One region of the Bacillus sp. AFS053548 genome, then DNA from elsewhere that is predicted to be linked to it. Evidence: predicted binding sites of a transcription regulator. Region 1 holds the regulator's gene; each other region holds the start of a gene.
The links. Region 1 encodes Rex, which represses fermentation and respiration genes when NADH is low (regulators of the CRP and FNR family bind a similar motif). Its sites were predicted from a motif close to TTGTGAAATATTTCACAA; they were not measured.
Positions count from the first base shown of each region.

Region 2: CN946_RS04250 (YwiC-like family protein) is a predicted target of Rex. The motif match lies at 1,952-1,969, and genes of this name have one in related genera.
Region 3: qoxA (cytochrome aa3 quinol oxidase subunit II) is a predicted target of Rex. The motif match lies at 1,979-1,996, and genes of this name have one in related genera.
Region 4: CN946_RS04290 (nitrate/nitrite transporter) is a predicted target of Rex. The motif match lies at 2,523-2,540, and genes of this name have one in related genera.

Region 1 covers NZ_NUHI01000031.1:3,707-7,929, reverse strand. Annotated here, with positions in the region: gene groL (chaperonin GroEL) at 1-547, opposite strand, end outside; gene groES (co-chaperone GroES) at 607-891, opposite strand; gene CN946_RS16935 (CPBP family intramembrane glutamic endopeptidase) at 1,166-1,837, shown strand; gene CN946_RS16930 (redox-sensing transcriptional repressor Rex) at 1,878-2,504, opposite strand; gene abc-f (ribosomal protection-like ABC-F family protein) at 2,666-4,223, shown strand, end outside.
Region 2 covers NZ_NUHI01000006.1:91,038-95,260, reverse strand. Annotated here, with positions in the region: gene CN946_RS04260 (MFS transporter) at 1-173, opposite strand, end outside; gene CN946_RS04255 (Mrp/NBP35 family ATP-binding protein) at 345-1,085, shown strand; gene CN946_RS04250 (YwiC-like family protein) at 1,174-1,893, opposite strand; gene CN946_RS04245 (tautomerase family protein) at 2,075-2,257, opposite strand; gene CN946_RS04240 (2-keto-4-pentenoate hydratase) at 2,264-3,034, opposite strand; gene dmpG (4-hydroxy-2-oxovalerate aldolase) at 3,051-4,070, opposite strand; gene CN946_RS04230 (acetaldehyde dehydrogenase (acetylating)) at 4,101-4,223, opposite strand, start outside.
Region 3 covers NZ_NUHI01000026.1:437,485-441,707, reverse strand. Annotated here, with positions in the region: gene CN946_RS15600 (arsenic transporter) at 1-936, opposite strand, end outside; gene CN946_RS15595 (DUF1904 family protein) at 1,184-1,513, opposite strand; gene qoxA (cytochrome aa3 quinol oxidase subunit II) at 2,247-3,146, shown strand; gene qoxB (cytochrome aa3 quinol oxidase subunit I) at 3,146-4,223, shown strand, end outside.
Region 4 covers NZ_NUHI01000006.1:100,488-104,710, reverse strand. Annotated here, with positions in the region: gene moaA (GTP 3',8-cyclase MoaA) at 1-712, opposite strand, end outside; gene CN946_RS04300 (Crp/Fnr family transcriptional regulator) at 1,025-1,741, shown strand; gene CN946_RS04295 (hypothetical protein) at 2,040-2,486, shown strand; gene CN946_RS04290 (nitrate/nitrite transporter) at 2,614-4,122, shown strand.

The sequences.
Region 1 (4,223 bases):
TTGTGAAACCTTTTGATTCTTCAAGAGTAATAACTCCATCATTACCAACACGCTCCATTGCTTCAGCAATTAATTGTCCAACTTCTGGATCCGCTGAAGAAATTGCAGCAACTTGTGCGATTGACTCTTTACCTTCAATTGGTTTTGAGATTGTTTTTAATTCTTCGATTGCTACAGCAACTGCTTTTTCGATACCTTTACGGATACCCATTGGATTTGCACCAGCAGTTACGTTTTTAAGACCCTCACGAATCATAGCTTGAGCTAAAACTGTCGCAGTTGTTGTACCGTCCCCAGCAACGTCATTTGTTTTGCTAGCAACTTCAGCAACTAATTTTGCACCCATATTTTCAAATGCATCTTCTAATTCGATTTCTTTTGCGATTGTAACACCATCATTTGTAATTAATGGAGACCCGAATTTTTTCTCAAGAACTACGTTACGTCCTTTTGGTCCTAAAGTTACTTTTACAGCATCAGCTAAAGCGTCTACACCACGTAACATTGCGCGACGTGCTTCTTCACCAAATCTAATGTCCTTTGCCATGAAAATGACCTCCTTATAATATAAAAAATATATTTTTTAATTTAAGTATTTTTATTTTATTAACCTATGATTGCAAGTATATCGTTTTCGCGAAGTACTAAGTATTCAGTACCACCGTACTTAACTTCTGTTCCTGAATATTTAGAGAAGATAATGCGGTCACCTACAGATACTTCTAAAGCTACGCGCTCACCATTTTCAAGTACTCGGCCAGTACCTACTGCAACAACTTTGCCTTCTTGTGGCTTTTCTTGTGCACTACCTGGTAACACGATACCACTAGCAGTTTTTTCTTCAGACTCAACAAGCTCAATTACAACACGATCACCTAATGGCTTTAACATGTGTAATACCTCCTCAATAATCAAATCATTATTTTTTAGCACTCATGTATATTGAGTGCTAACACAATTATTAGTTTAAATAATATCAAAAAATTTTGCAAGCCCGAAGCAGGCACTTTTCTTGTCGAAATTTAATAAGTTTTTTTCTTTACAATCAAAAGTAAAATAAAAAGTGAAAATTTCTTTTAAGAAACAAAAGAAACGAGTAAAATAATGTACGTGTTGTTATAAACCTTTGGGTTATGAAAAATATCAACACAAAGGAGCTAACGTATTGAAAACTAGAGATTTATGGATTTTATTAACGTATGTCGTTCTTCAATATTCAGCGGTATTTGGGGTGCCCTATTTATTAAATAGTAACTTATACGTTGGAGTAGATCAGAAAACAGCTTCTCTTGAAGCGGTGGCATTATGGGGTTGTATTAGTTTCGTAAGTGGATTAATTATTATTCTTATCTTATTACATAAGCCCATTTATGAAGGAATAAAGAATCTAAAAACTAATTATCGTACAATAATAAATTGGGTTATTTTAGGTTACTTCATAACAATGCTAACTCAAATTGTTTGTAATTTAATTTTAATTTATGTATTTGATTTAAATAAGGGCTCAGAAAATACTCAAAATATCATAAACATCGCTAAGCTTAACCCGGCTTTTATTATCATCCCAAGTCTGGTTGCACCAATTTTAGAAGAGATTATTTTTCGACGAATCATTTTTAGAAGGCTTTATAATCGATTACCATTTATTATTTCTGCTGGGATTAGTTCAGCGATCTTTTCGCTTATGCATGGAGACTTGCCCTTCTTTTTATCTTACTTTCTAATCGGTTTTGTATTTTGTTATCTGTATAAACGAACAAACTCAATTATGGTACCAATCTTAACCCATATGTTAATGAACTCTTTTGTCGTTTTTCAGCAGATCAATTTACATTAAAAACCCCCAAGTTTTTGGGGGTTTTTATTTTAATATGAATTTATTGTTGTAAAAAATATGCCAATGTTTGAAGTTCAACTGCTAAGTCTATATGATGAATGCGAATATGTTCTGGTACACTAATTCGTGCAGGTGTGAAATTTAAAATTCCTCTAATATTTTTTCCTTTTAATCGATCAGCTATTGATTGTGCTACAGGTGCAGGAACAGTTAAAATAACGATTTGAATATCTTCATTCATAACTTCCTCTAGATGATCTAGATTATAAACGGGTACTCCACCTATTTCAGTACCTATTTTATTTGGATCAATATCAAATGCCATCTCAATTTTTGTATTATTATTTTTTATAAAATTATAATGTAAGAATGCAGTTCCTAAATTACCAACACCAATTAATGCAACTTTCATAACTTCATGCTGGTTAAGCGCTTTCGAGAAAAAAGTTAATAAATAATTTACGTTATAGCCATAACCTTTTTTACCAAGTGCTCCAAAATATGAAAAATCTCTTCTGATTGTAGCGGAATCTACCTTTACTGCTTCACTTAACTCTGCTGAAGAAACTCTTTGTTTACCTGATAAAGACAAATTCTTTATAAAACGGTAATATAAAGGTAGACGTTTAGCAGTAGCTTGTGGAATTTTAATTTGTTCCGAATCCATTTTTTAATCCCCCACTTACTGTAATTCTTTTTACTATGGTGTGTAATTTGACTTTATTTTAGTAATAAAGTACTTGTTCTAATGTAAAATATACACTATATTTAAGAATTTTGACAGTCTACAGTTACATAGATAAAAAATTTTGCAATGAGGTGTTATCCATGATTCTTTTACAAGTAAATAATGTCTCAAAGTATTTTGGTAGTGACATTATACTTTCAAATATAAAATTAGAAGTTCAAACGAGTGATCGAGTTGCCATTGTTGGACGTAATGGTGCAGGAAAATCTACATTATTGAAAATCATAGCAGGTGAAATATCCTATGATGGCGGTGAAATAAATAAACCTAAAGACGTTACTGTAGGCTACCTAGCCCAAAACTCTGGTTTACAAAGCGATAAAACGATTTGGGAAGAATATTATTCTGTATTTAATCATTTAGTAGAGATGCAGGATAATATGAGAAAATTAGAAGTTAAAATGACTAGGGAGGATGTCTATTCTAATCAAGCCGTTTATGACAAGGTTATGAATGAATATGATCATCTTCAATATACATTCAAAGAAAACGGTGGTTACCAGTTTGAAGCAGATATTCGTTCAATAATTAGTGGTTTAGGTTTTAGTAATGAAGATTACGAAACAAAAATTTCTTCGTTAAGCGGTGGACAAAAGACAAGACTGGCATTAGGTAAGCTATTATTAACGAAGCCTGATTTGTTAATCTTGGATGAGCCTACGAACCATTTAGATATTGACACTCTTAGTTGGTTAGAGCGCTACTTACAGTCATACCCTGGTGCAGTATTAATCGTTTCCCACGATCGATATTTTCTTGATCAAGTTGTTAATATTGTTTATGAAATATCTAACCATAAGCATCAACGATTTGTTGGGAATTATAGTAAGTACCTTGAACTAAAGGCAGCTCAATATGAACAAGAGTTAAAACAGTTCGAAAAGCAACAAGAGGAAATCTCTAAACTTGAAGATTTTGTGCAGCGTAATATTGCGCGTGCTTCAACTACTAAAAGAGCTCAAAGTCGTAGGAAACAATTAGATCGAATGGTTCGATTAGACAGGCCACTTGGTGACGAGTCTTCGGCTAATTTTTCATTTACAATTGAAAAACAAAGCGGTAATGATGTGTTGTCTGTACAAGATTTATTTATTGGCTATGATCGTATCCCAACAATCGATCATACGATGAGATTCGTACTGAATCGAGGGGATAGTGTCGCATTAGTCGGTCCAAATGGTGTAGGTAAATCGACATTACTTAAAACGATTATTGGAGATTTAGAAAAATTACAAGGAACGATTGATTTTGGTGCAAATGTTTCAGTTGGTTATTATGATCAAGAGCAAGCAAAACTAACTTCTAATAAAAGAGTATTAGACGAACTTTGGGATGATTATCCATTAATGGCCGAACAAGAAATTCGAACAATATTAGGGAACTTTTTATTTTCTGGAGATGATGTGACAAAAATTGTTACCTCTTTAAGTGGTGGAGAAAAGGCTAGATTAGCTTTAGCTAAGCTTATGATGAAAAAAGCTAATTTCTTAATTCTTGATGAACCTACTAACCATTTAGATTTAGATAGTAAAGAAGTGTTAGAAAATGCTTTATTAGATTACCCTGGAACGATTTTATTTGTTTCTCATGATCGTTACTTTATGAACAGATTATCCACAAAAACTTTTGAACTAGCAA
Region 2 (4,223 bases), on a different contig from region 1:
ATTGTTAAACCTACGGCAAAAACAATCGAAGAAATAAAATACCCCATTAATGCCATATCAAAGTGTAAAAATCGGTCCGTCCCAACCCATGTTGTAAAAAGTAAAAATAAAATAATGAAAAACGAATACTTACTGCTTTTTGAGTAAAATGAGCGCTCGAGGGATTTTCTCATCTCATGTTCAACCTCCATGTGACTTTTTTAACATCGAAGTGCCTGATTAATTGATAAAATTGGGTACATGATGAAGTCTTCTTCTTTGTCATAATTGTACAGAAAGACTAATTCCAAGACTGTGAAGTACATCACACAATAGACCCTTAAAATTTTAAAAGAGGTGTGAACATGTTATCAGGTAATGTAATCGCTATAACGAGTGGAAAAGGTGGGGTAGGAAAATCAACAGTATCAACAAATCTTGCAGTTTCACTTGCAAGACAGGGCAAAAAAGTTGCTTTAATTGACTTAGATATTTATGGATTTAGCATTCCTAGAATGATGAATATTGTCATCAGTCCAAAAACTTTTAACGGAAAAATTATCCCTGTGGAGTCACACGGTGTAAAAATTATATCGATGGGTTTTTTCATCAAAAATAACGATCCGGTTGTTTGGAGAGGTCCTATGCTAGGAAAAATGGTTGAGCATTTCAGTAAAGATGTCATTTGGGGGGAATTAGACTATTGCATTCTAGACATGCCTCCAGGGACCGGTGATATTGCACTCGATATGCATCACACCATTCCTCAAAGTAAGGAAATCATTGTCACCACCCCTCATCAAACAGCATCGATTGTTGCTGAGAGAGCAGGAACGATGGCCCAAAAAGCAAATCATGAAATTCTTGGAGTAGTTGAAAATATGTCTTATTTCCAACCTATAGATCGTTCCGATAAGTACTACATATTCGGAAAAGGAGGTGGCGATTTATTAGCCGACCGATTAGGAACCGAAGTACTTGCCAAACTTCCGATTGAGGAAGTTATCGAGAATTCACCTACTCCGTCCATATACGAAGAGAATACTAGATTATTTCATCATTATGAAAAGTTAGCTACAACTATTAATCAGAAATTTAACGCTTAAAATAATGTTATAAGGGATTAAAATAGCGACTTCAAATAGCAGAAGTCGCTTTTGTATGTTGAACCTTTGAATTATAAATAAACTAAATCTACAAAAACAGCATGCTAGTTACCACTAAGAATATGACAGAATTAAGAATCTCAATAATCCCTAATTGCATTATAGTAAGTTTTTTATTGTACAAGGAAATTGCTCTTATTAAGCTAGGAACAAAAGGTAGAATCCAAAGCCAAGAATCTTTTAAAGTAAAAATTAATAATATGGCAATAAAATGGTATCCCCATGAATACCAACGGAATCTCTTATTCTTTTTTTCTCGAATCATTGATTTGACAAAAAATGTACTGCCTAAAAAGAACAAAAATACTAAGAGTGCTACACTCCAGCCTTCGCTTGTAAGTGCCCCCTTCCCTATATAAAAACTAGCCAATCCACCTATACAAAAAACGCCAATCGCAACAATGTCATTCGTAAAGGCTCGTTCATTTTTTCTTTTAACGAAGTATATGTTTAATAAAAATAATGGAATCATAGCTAAACCGAAGTAAATCAATCTCCACTCAGCAATCATCACGGGTGCTAAAAATACGAATGAAATAAAAAAATAACCTATCGCCCAATTAAAATAAAATGACACTTGCTTCCCTTTAATTACCATAATTAATGGATAGGTTGCAAGGTATAGAAAAAACCAGCCTATAAATAAAGGGATATGAATTAAACGAAACGAACTCGCGACAGCTCCAAGTATACAAGGAATTAAAAGCATTGCCCAAGCACCGTGTTGGTTTGGAACTACTATTTTCACAATATAGCACCCACTTTCCTTATTATTTCTACATCATACTGAAACAATTATGGGTTTTCTGTGATTTAGTTCACTATCTTTTTTATATTTGAGAATTTCATACAGCTCCATTTACTTTAATAGAAGCTAAAATATAAAACTATTCCCAACAAAAAAAAGCCCCTTAAAAAAGGGACTTTTTTTACTCATCCTTTGCAACTCCACCAACGGACCAATTTTCTTTTTCGAATTCATTTATTAAAATTCTTACCTGTGCTGGGTGAACATCCAATATACGACAAACAACTTCATTTATTTCTCTCATTAATTTTTTTTTAAATTCTGTACTTCTACCTTCAATCAGTTGAATTTGGATGATTGGCATAAAGTACTACCTCGTTACTTGTAGTGACATTGTCTCGATTCCATCAAAACGCGCTTCAACAATATCGCCCTCTTCAACGTGGATCGCTTCTGTAATACCACCCGTTAAGATAATCATCCCTGGCTCAATTTGTTCACCGTTTTTACTTAGCATCTGCACTAACTTTACGACAGACTCTACAGGATGATCTAGTACATCAGAACTTACTCCACTTTGTACTTTTACGCCATTTTTATATAATTCAACATTAATTTCATCCCAAGAAGTATATGTAGGTGAATATTGTTGTTTACCAATGATAAATTTTGATGAAGATGCATTATCTGCTACTACATCTGTTAGTGTAAATGAGAAATTTTTATATCGACTATCGATTACTTCTAATGCAGGTACAATATACTCAGTTGCTTCCCATACATCTTTTGCAGTTACATCATGTCCAAATAATGGCTTGTTAATCATAAATGCGATTTCTGGCTCAACCCTAGGATGAATTGAACCTTCCATCGTTAATTCATTTTCTTCTAATTCCATCGATTTTGTTAAGCGTCCATAAATCGGCTCATCAACATTAACAGATTTTTGTTTAGCAATACTTGTTAATCCCATTTTCCAACCAATTAATGGATCACCATTTTTAATCGCATTATCAATACTTAACTTTTGAATTTCGTAAGCATTATTAACGTTTAATTCTGGATGTTCAATCGTAATTTTATCCATTTCTAGACCGTTTTTTTGGTGCATATATATTTTATTCGCGATTTCAGTTATCATTAAGTCTCGTCTCCTCTCAAAAAACAGACAATTTTTTATTTGCTAACATACAAGCAACTTCTTGAATCATATCCTCTTGCCCACCGACTACTTTTTGTTTTCCTAATTCAATTAAAATATCTCTTGCATCAACATTCCATTTTTTAGCTGCTCGATTGGCATGTAATAGAAAACTAGAATATACTCCTGCATAGCCTAAAATTAGACTACCTTTTGTAATCTCTTGTGGTGTTTGAAGAATTGGTGCAACGATCTCCTCTGCTAAGTCCATCATCTTATAGAAATCAATTCCTGTCTTGATTCCTAATCGCTCTAATACACCAATTAACACTTCTGTTTGTGTATTTCCCGCACCTGCACCTAAGCAACGTACACTACCATCAATTCTAGTAGCTCCTTCTTCAATCGCTACTAGTGTATTGGCCATCGCTAGAGAAAGATTATTATGTGCATGGAAACCAACTTCAATATCAATAGAGCCTCTTAAAGCAGCAATACGTTCTTTTACTTCATGTGGAAGAAACGCTCCTGCAGAGTCAACCATATAAACGACATCAGCACCATAACTTTCCATCAATTTGGCTTGTTCTACTAATTTTTCAACAGGTGCCATATGGGACATCATTAAAAATCCGACAGTTTCTAATCCAAGCTCTTTAGACATAGAAATATGTTGTTTCGAAACATCAGCTTCAGTAACATGTGTAGCTATTCTAGCCATTTTTGCTCCGATTTTTGCTGCCGTTTTTAATTCTTTTACTGTTCCAATACCAGGTAATAGTAAGACAGCAATCTTTGAGTGATTACATGAATTTACCGCTGCTTCGATCAATTCAAATTCATTTGTTGTTGATAAACCATATTGTAACGAAGAACCACCTAAACCATCTCCATGTGATACTTCAATAAAAGGCATTTTTGCATCATCAAGAGCCTTCGCAATTCGAACGACTTGATCTACTGTATACGAATGAGCTATTGCATGACTTCCATCTCGAAGTGCTACTTCAGTTACAATAACTTCTTTTCCAAACATTGCACTCCCTCACTTTCTTTAGGCACTTTTTTAAACAGTTTTTACAACTTCATATTGTGCAATCTCTTCAGCTACTTTTACTGCTGATGCAGTCATAATATCTAAGTTTCCAGCATAGCTAGGTAAGTAGTCCCCTGATCCTTGAACTTCTAA
Region 3 (4,223 bases), on a different contig from region 1:
TACATACATTGAGAATGCAAATAAAAGAATTTGCCATGGTGTCTTTTTTAAGATATCTACAGGATTTGTTCTTAAATGGTACCATCTCCATATAAGCAAAATGAGAGAACCTAGTACAGCAACAATTTCAATTGGAATTGAAATAAATGATGCAACAAACAGTAAACATCTCATTACAAATACAAAAGTTAATATTTTAAGCATAAACTTTGTTCTTTTTCTTTTTGTTTCAACAGAAATTTTACTTTTTAACGGATGAAAATTTTTAATAAAAAAAGATTCTTCAATATCATTTGTTGAAGCGGGTAACACTTCTGGAAATTTACTTTTTAATACGAAATACATCATAATCGACATGAATAATAAGCCTAACATTGTAGGTACAAACATCATTAAGGGTTGCATATAAAGTGGCATGTGTACGATTTTTAAACCTATTAAATTTACGATATTACTTACGCCAATTGGAGCACTTGAAGCAGTTGCAATTAATGCACCTGATAATAGGTAGGGAATTTGTTGATGTGGTTTTAAACGTAGATTTTTTAAAAGAATTATTAGTATAGGTGTTGTAATTAGGATGCTACCATCATTATTAAAAAGTAAAGTCATTAAAAAACATAGTAATTGAATGTACCAATATAATCGATAACTAGAACCTTTGGCCAATGTAACTAATCGAGCTGCTGACCAATGAAAGAACCCGAAGCTTTCTAAAATAACAGCCATAACAATAGTAGCTATAATCGTAATTGAAGCTCCACCGATTTTCGTTATAATGTCGTATAAATCGTGTCGAGTAACAATTCCAGTTACTAGAATGATTATTGCACCAATTGAAGCAGGCCATGCTTCATGAATTCCTTTTGGTCTCCAGAATATGACGGCCATTGTCATAATGAAAACAAATGCTGTCATTGCAATTTCAAAATTCATTTTTATTCACCTTTCTCTAATCGGTAGCATTTTTTTGTGTCCTACTTGTCCGATTAATATACTAATATTCAATTTTACAAATCATGTACTTAGTCAGTAGACCATTTTTTTTAGTTTGTATATTTGTCCACATAGTTGAAATGTCCCGAAATGACATCGTCCTATAGGTACACATGCCCCGGAAATATCGATTTTCAAAAAAAAAAAGGTCAGCTGCTCCGCTGACCTAAATTATTTTAAAATATCATTATGGAAATTTCTTCCCATTTATATAATAACTATCTTCTTGATAGGTAATAAAAGCAATTTCAAATTCAGGAATTTTCAATGTGTTAATATGTTTTTCGATTGTAGCTGCGAAACGATCTCTAGTTTCACCACCACGTTCAAACCATTTTACTTCAATGAATGGAAAGCTTTCTACAATTTCACCATTAAAAATTGAAGTTGAATGAATACAATCAATCGTAAAATTATCAGCTCCACATTCACAAACCACTGCGAGTTCTTCGATTAAAGACTTACTAATTTTGCAAATATCATCAGTTGAAATCCCTTTAATTAATAATTGAGGCATAAATGTCCCACCTTTTTTCTACAATTATAACTTAAATTACTTTGAAAATTAAATGAGTCATTTGCTATTTAGAATATTTCTGTAGATAAAAAAACCAATAATTGGTATTGATAATCATTTTCACTTATGTTAATCTAAGATTAATAAAAGAAGTTTAAGAAATACGCTATTGTTTTTCTTAGTTCTTCGTTTGTATACACATTAAAAAGTAAAATGTGGAATGCGACCCTAGAACCCCCAAAAACCCTAAAGAAGAGAAGAACGCGCTAGGACAGTAGTTTTTCTCTTCTCCAAATTAATAACCCTGTTTTTTGACGCAGATTATTCTGCGTTATTTTTTTGTGTGAAAATACAGATTATTTCGTGAAATACCATAAAAATTATTATACTAATTTACTAATATGTAAGTTTCGAAATGTGAACAAAAAGTTAATCAAAATCTAATATTTGTCTAAAATGTGAACGTTGTGAATAAATGAGCAAATGTGTTAAACCATTGATATAAATAGGTTTTGTAGAAAATACCGTATTTTCAAATATGTCTAAAATGTGAACACTCTTTTTTTCCTTCCAAAATGGAAATTAATTGTTTGTTTTTTTAATTAAAGTATCTTACTATAACTGTGGACATTGTTTGTCATTTTAGTGACAATTTATAAAAATACTTATCTAAGAAATAATTCAAAAAAACTATTTTGAACTTTTTACTTACGTTATAGGAAGGAAGAGCGAAATGAAAAAATTTCTAATGGGCATGATGATTATGCTGGTTGCATTAGTAATGGGTGCTTGTGATAAGATTGCAGTTCTTAATCCAAAGGGTCCAGTTGCTAAAACGCAAGCGGATACGATTATCTTCTCGATGTTGATGATGTTAGGAGTTTTACTAGTAGTTTACATTCTTTATATTGTTATTCTATATAAATATCGTGCTAGTAAACTTCCAAAAGATTACGAACCTCCTCATGAAGAGGGAAGTAAAACACTAGAAATTATTTGGACTGTTATCCCAATAATTATTGTTGCAGTTTTATCAGTAGTAACTGTTAAAACAACAAATGCAGTTGAAAGTGTACCAAAAGGTCATGAAAATGATAAACCACTTGTTATTTATGCAAGTTCTTCAAACTGGAAATGGCATTTCTCTTATCCTGAACAAGGAATTGAAACTGTTAACTATGTAAATATTCCAACGAATAGAAATGTAGAATTCAGACTTTATTCATTCGGTCCTATTACAAGTTTTTGGATTCCACAATTAGGTGGACAAAAATATGCAATGAGTGACATGGTAACTAAATTAAATTTTGTTGCTTCAAATGAAGGTTCTTATATTGGTAAGAACAGTAACTTCAATGGTAAAGGCTTTGCTGGAATGGAATTTGAAGTACTAGCAATGAATAATAAGGATTTTAACGGCTGGGTTAAGGACGTTAAAGAAACAGCTCCTGCTTTAACAGAAACAGAGTTTAATAAATTACTAAAAATTGAGCATTTAGGTAGAAAGACATATACTTCGACTCATTTAGGATTTAGACCAGCTCCAGAAGGAAAAAATGCAGGACATCAACATGGTTCTATGAAGGATTCATCTGATCACCATGACATGGATAATATGGAGGGGATGAAATAATGGGCTTTAAATGGGATCACTTTTTTGTAACAGGTGAACCAATGATCTATGGCGCAATGGTGAGTATCGTTGTTGTATCTATTGCTATTGTAATTGGTTTAACCAAATTTAAAAAATGGGGTTATTTATGGAAAGAATGGTTAACAACTGTTGACCATAAACGTATCGGTGTAATGTATATTCTGTGTGCATTATTAATGCTATTCCGTGGTGGAGTAGATGCGTTACTGATGAGAGCACAATTAGCAGGACCAGATTTAAAAATATTAGATGCACAACATTATAATGAAATTTTTACAACTCACGGCTTAATCATGATTCTGTTCATGGCGATGCCTTTCATTATTGGATTAATGAACATCGTTATTCCTTTACAAATCGGAGCTCGTGACGTAGCATTCCCTTACTTAAATGCAGTTAGTTTCTGGTTATTCTTTGCAGGTGCAATGCTTTTAAACTTAAGCTTTGTTATCGGTGGATCACCTGATGCTGGTTGGACAGCTTATTTCCCACTAGCTAGTAAGGAATTCAGCCCAGGTGTTGGGAATAACTATTATGCGATATCACTTCAAATCGCTGGTCTAGGTACTTTAATGACTGGTATTAACTTTATCGTTACAATATTAAAAATGCGAGCTCCAGGCTTGAAATTAATGAAATTGCCAATGTTTACATGGAGTATCTTAATTACAAACGTTATTATCGTATTCGCATTCCCAGTATTAACTGTAGCTCTAGCATTAATGATGTTTGATCGTGAATTTGGTACTCAATTCTTTACGATGGCACATGGTAACGATATGCTATGGGCGAACTTATTCTGGATTTGGGGTCATCCTGAAGTTTACATCGTTATTCTCCCAGCTTTCGGTATATATAGTGAAATTATTGCTACTTTCTCAAGAAAGAATTTATACGGATATAAGAGCATGGTTGTCAGTATGATTGCTATTTCTGCTTTAAGTTTCCTTGTATGGGTTCACCATTTCTATACAATGGGTCAAGGCTCTGTTGTAAATGGCTTCTTTAGTATTACAACAATGGCGATTAGTATACCAACCGGTGTTAAAATCTTTA
Region 4 (4,223 bases), on a different contig from region 1:
TTGCTACCTCGCCAAAGAAATCCTGCTCTATGGGCTCCAACTGATATTGATCTTGGATCATATCGAATAATTGCTTCTTTGAGATAACGTCTTTAAAATTCCATCCATTTGTACACCCTACATCCATATACTCTATAAAGCGTAATGTAATATTTTTCTCTTTAAAAAAACGCACCATTGGTAATACTTCAGTATCATTTAAGCCTTTCTTTACTACCATATTTACTTTGACTTCTAGCCCTGCTTCCCTAGCTGCAAAAATTCCGTTTAAAACTGTGGAAACGCTCATATTCATATTATTTATCTTCATGAAAACTTTATCATCTAAAGAATCTAAGCTCACATTTACGCGGCAAATTCCAGCTTCTTTAAGAGCTTTGGCGTTTTTTGCCAAAAATACACCATTTGTTGTTAAAGTCACATATTTAATTCCTTCAATTTCTAAAAGACGTTTAACCAGTATTGGTAGATCTTTTCTTAAAAGAGGTTCCCCCCCTGTTAATCGAATCTTTTCCACACCTATTTTTGCAAATAATTTTGCTAATCGTACAATTTCCTCATAGGATAGGATTTCATCTTTACTCATAAAGGGATAGTCAACTCCAAATATCTCTTTAGGCATACAGTAGCTACATCTAAAGTTACAACGGTCTGTGACAGATATTCTTAAATCTCGTAATGGTCGATTAAGGGTATCGAGAATATTCTTCATTTTTTTCCCCCTTACTTTTTGTACGATTATATTAGCATACAAAATTATTTCACCGTATGATGTATGTCACAACCTTGTTAAACTATTAGTATTAATGTTCTAGAATGCCTTGATGTCCGAGTAACTTATCAAATTGCCACATGCAAGTTTAACCCGCTACAACAGCAATCTTTTCATATTCTATCTCCTTAGTGTTCTATGCTATTCAATAGCATGGTATTATAATAATAAATGTAATACCTAAAATACTTGTTTTCTTGATAAATACATAAAAACATTAGTGTTCAACTATAACGGAGCGGAGATACTTTGATGGAAAAAAATAATAATAGAAAAAGTGACCTTTCAATCGTTTCTAAAGACTTGGCTTCCTTATTACAGTCAATCGGATCAACTCGTTCAGTAAAAAAAGGCACCTTCTTATTTCAAGAAGGAGAAGATGCTAAAGAATTGTATCTAATTAAATCAGGAATGATCCAAATAAGTAAGCTAACTCTAAATGGTGATGAATTAAATCTTCGCATTTGTCAAAAAGATGACTTAATTGGAGAATTGACTCTCTTTTCAGAGAATGCAAATTATATGCTTAGCGCTTACGCAATAGAATCAGCAGAAGTGCAGGTCATTCCTAAAGACATTTTGGAGAAAAAACTAATTAACCATGCTCCATTGACATTTGAATTTATGAAATGGATTTCTACTCACCTTAGAAAAAATCAATCTAAGATTCGAGACTTAGTATTAAATGGTAAAAAAGGCGCACTTTACTCCACACTCATCCGTATATCAAACTCTTACGGGGAATTAATAGAAAACGGAATTCTTCTTAATATTCATCTTACCAATCAAGAATTAGCTAAATTTTGTGCTGCTACTAGAGAAAGTGTTAATCGGATGTTAAGTGATTTAAAGAAAAAAAATGTTATTAGTTATTCTCCCGATGGAAAAATTATTATCCAAGACTTACAATTTCTTAAAAATGAAATTGGTTGTGATAACTGCCCAAAAGATATTTGTAACATAGATTAGTTCTCTATCAGACTATTAAAATATTTTAGCTGATTAAACTTGCCTTTACGTAATATTATTAAAAAATAAGTAACCTTAACTTAGGCTCTAAATAGTTAAGGTTATTTATTTTATTACTTTACTAGATTGGTCAGCCATAGATCCCACTTATATAATCACTCCCCCTCCTTATAACTGATTTCAAACATCTTATCGCTATTATTTGAGCTAGTTGTGTGAAAAGAGTCACAGTTTGGCTCAAATCGTTTTTATATAATGATGAAAATATAAGGTCTTGTAATATAAGGAGAGAAAAAAATTGTATAAACCTGATTATTTACTTTATTTGAAAAGCCTCTGTTTGTTTCAAGATATCAATCATAACCTCTTAAAAAAAATAGTTGATGCATCCAATCTATACTTTAGAGAAACAAATGAAAATATACCTATTCACAATGAACAGAATATGATTATCATTTTAACTGGAAAGGTAAATGTTCATATGAAAGAATCGAGTGGCCTTCAATATAAAATTGGCTCCTTAAAATCAAGTGATGTTTGCTTGCCCAGTCTTTTTCTGCATACTCATGTTAACAATTCCATTAATCTTGAAGTTATCCAGTCTCTGTCATATTTAGAAGTTCCATTTTTATTTATAAAAAACTTGTCTGTTAAAGATCCTGTTTTAAAACGTAATATTTTGCGCTCTTTACATAAAAACCTTCTAAGTACTTACGAAGAAATTTTCAATTTGATGAACGAATAGTTTAAAATAAGTTGTTCATCCTTCCGCCCCCCATTTGTGTGATATAGTTCACAACATTACTTTCGATTGATTGGTAATATTTAGTTAATAAATTTTATTATTGATCCATTGAAAGGGGCATCATTATATGAAAAGTTCTAAAATCCAATTACCTCTTCAAACGTCAAGTCTCATCGTAGGGTTCATGGTATGGGTACTCATTTCTTCACTCATGCCAGATATTCGCCAAGATATTGAATTAACAAATGGGCAAGTCTCTTTAGTAACTGCCATCCCTGTTATTTTAGGAAGCATCCTACGTATTCCAATCGGATATTACACAAATCGATTTGGAGCAAGACCCATTTTCACCATCTGTTTTCTTGCACTTTTATTTCCTGTATTTTTCATTAGTCATGCTGATTCACTTTTAGATTTAGTTATTGGAGGATTGTTTGTTGGTATAGGTGGTGCAGTCTTTTCAGTCGGAGTAACTTCACTACCAAAGTATTACTCCTCAAAAAAACATGGTTTTGTGAATGGAATCTATGGATCTGGTAATATTGGTACAGCCATTACTGCATTTTCGGCACCTGTTTTAGCTAAATCATTTGGTTGGGAAACAACAGTCAGATTTTATTTAGTATTACTAATTGCGTTTGCGCTATTAAATTTTCTGTTAGGTGATAAAAATGAGAAGAAAGTAAATGTTCCGATTGTAAAGCAGGTAAAAGAGGTTTATCGTAATTCAACTTTATGGTCACTTAATTTATTCTATTTCATAACTTTCGGATCGTTTGTTGCATTTACAATCTATTTACCAAATTTCTTAGTTAATAATTTTAATTTAAGTCCGGTTGACGCTGGTTTACGTACCGCTGGATTCATTGCTCTAGCAACACTTTTCCGACCAATCGGTGGCTTCCTTTCAGATAAATTCAATCCTTTCAATATTTTATTGTTTGTCTTTGGTGGACTAACATTATCAGGAGTTCTTTTATCTTTTTCGCCTACTATTAAACTATACACAGTAGGGGTTTTATTGGTAGCAGTTTGTGCAGGGATCGGAAACGGTACAATCTTTAAATTAGTACCACTTTATTTTACAAAACAAGCTGGAATTGTAAATGGATTAGTTGCTGCTATGGGAGGTTTAGGAGGCTTCTTCCCTCCATTAATATTAACATCCGTGTTTAGCTTGACAGGACATTATGCGATTGGATTTATGGCATTATCTGAATTTGCGCTTCTCAGTTTTGTTATTGTAGTATGGATGACTTTCCGTGAAAAATTGAAAACGGAATATAAAATATTAGAAAATACAGCCCAAGCAATGATGGTAACAAATGAACAAGGAGTAATTCAAAAAGTAAATCCTTTCTTCACTAAAGTAACTGGCTATAATAAAGAAGAAGTTATTGGGAAAAAGCCAAGTATCCTTCAATCTGGCCATCACAACAAAGCATTCTATTCACAACTTTGGAAACAGCTTAAAGAACAAGGTAACTGGCAAGGTGAAATTTGGAACAAGCGTAAAAACGGTGAAGTTTATTTAGAATGGCTGACAATCACTCAAGTGTGTAACGATAATGGCAAAGTTATTTATTATATCGGTCAGTTTAGTGATCTATCTACTAGTAAGATTAAAATAAATTAACATTAAATGTATTTTTTCTATATCTATAACTTGTGAAAAACATGATGTTTTACATAGAGTGGTCCTATTAGTAGGGACCACTTTCTTTTTGTGTGATGACC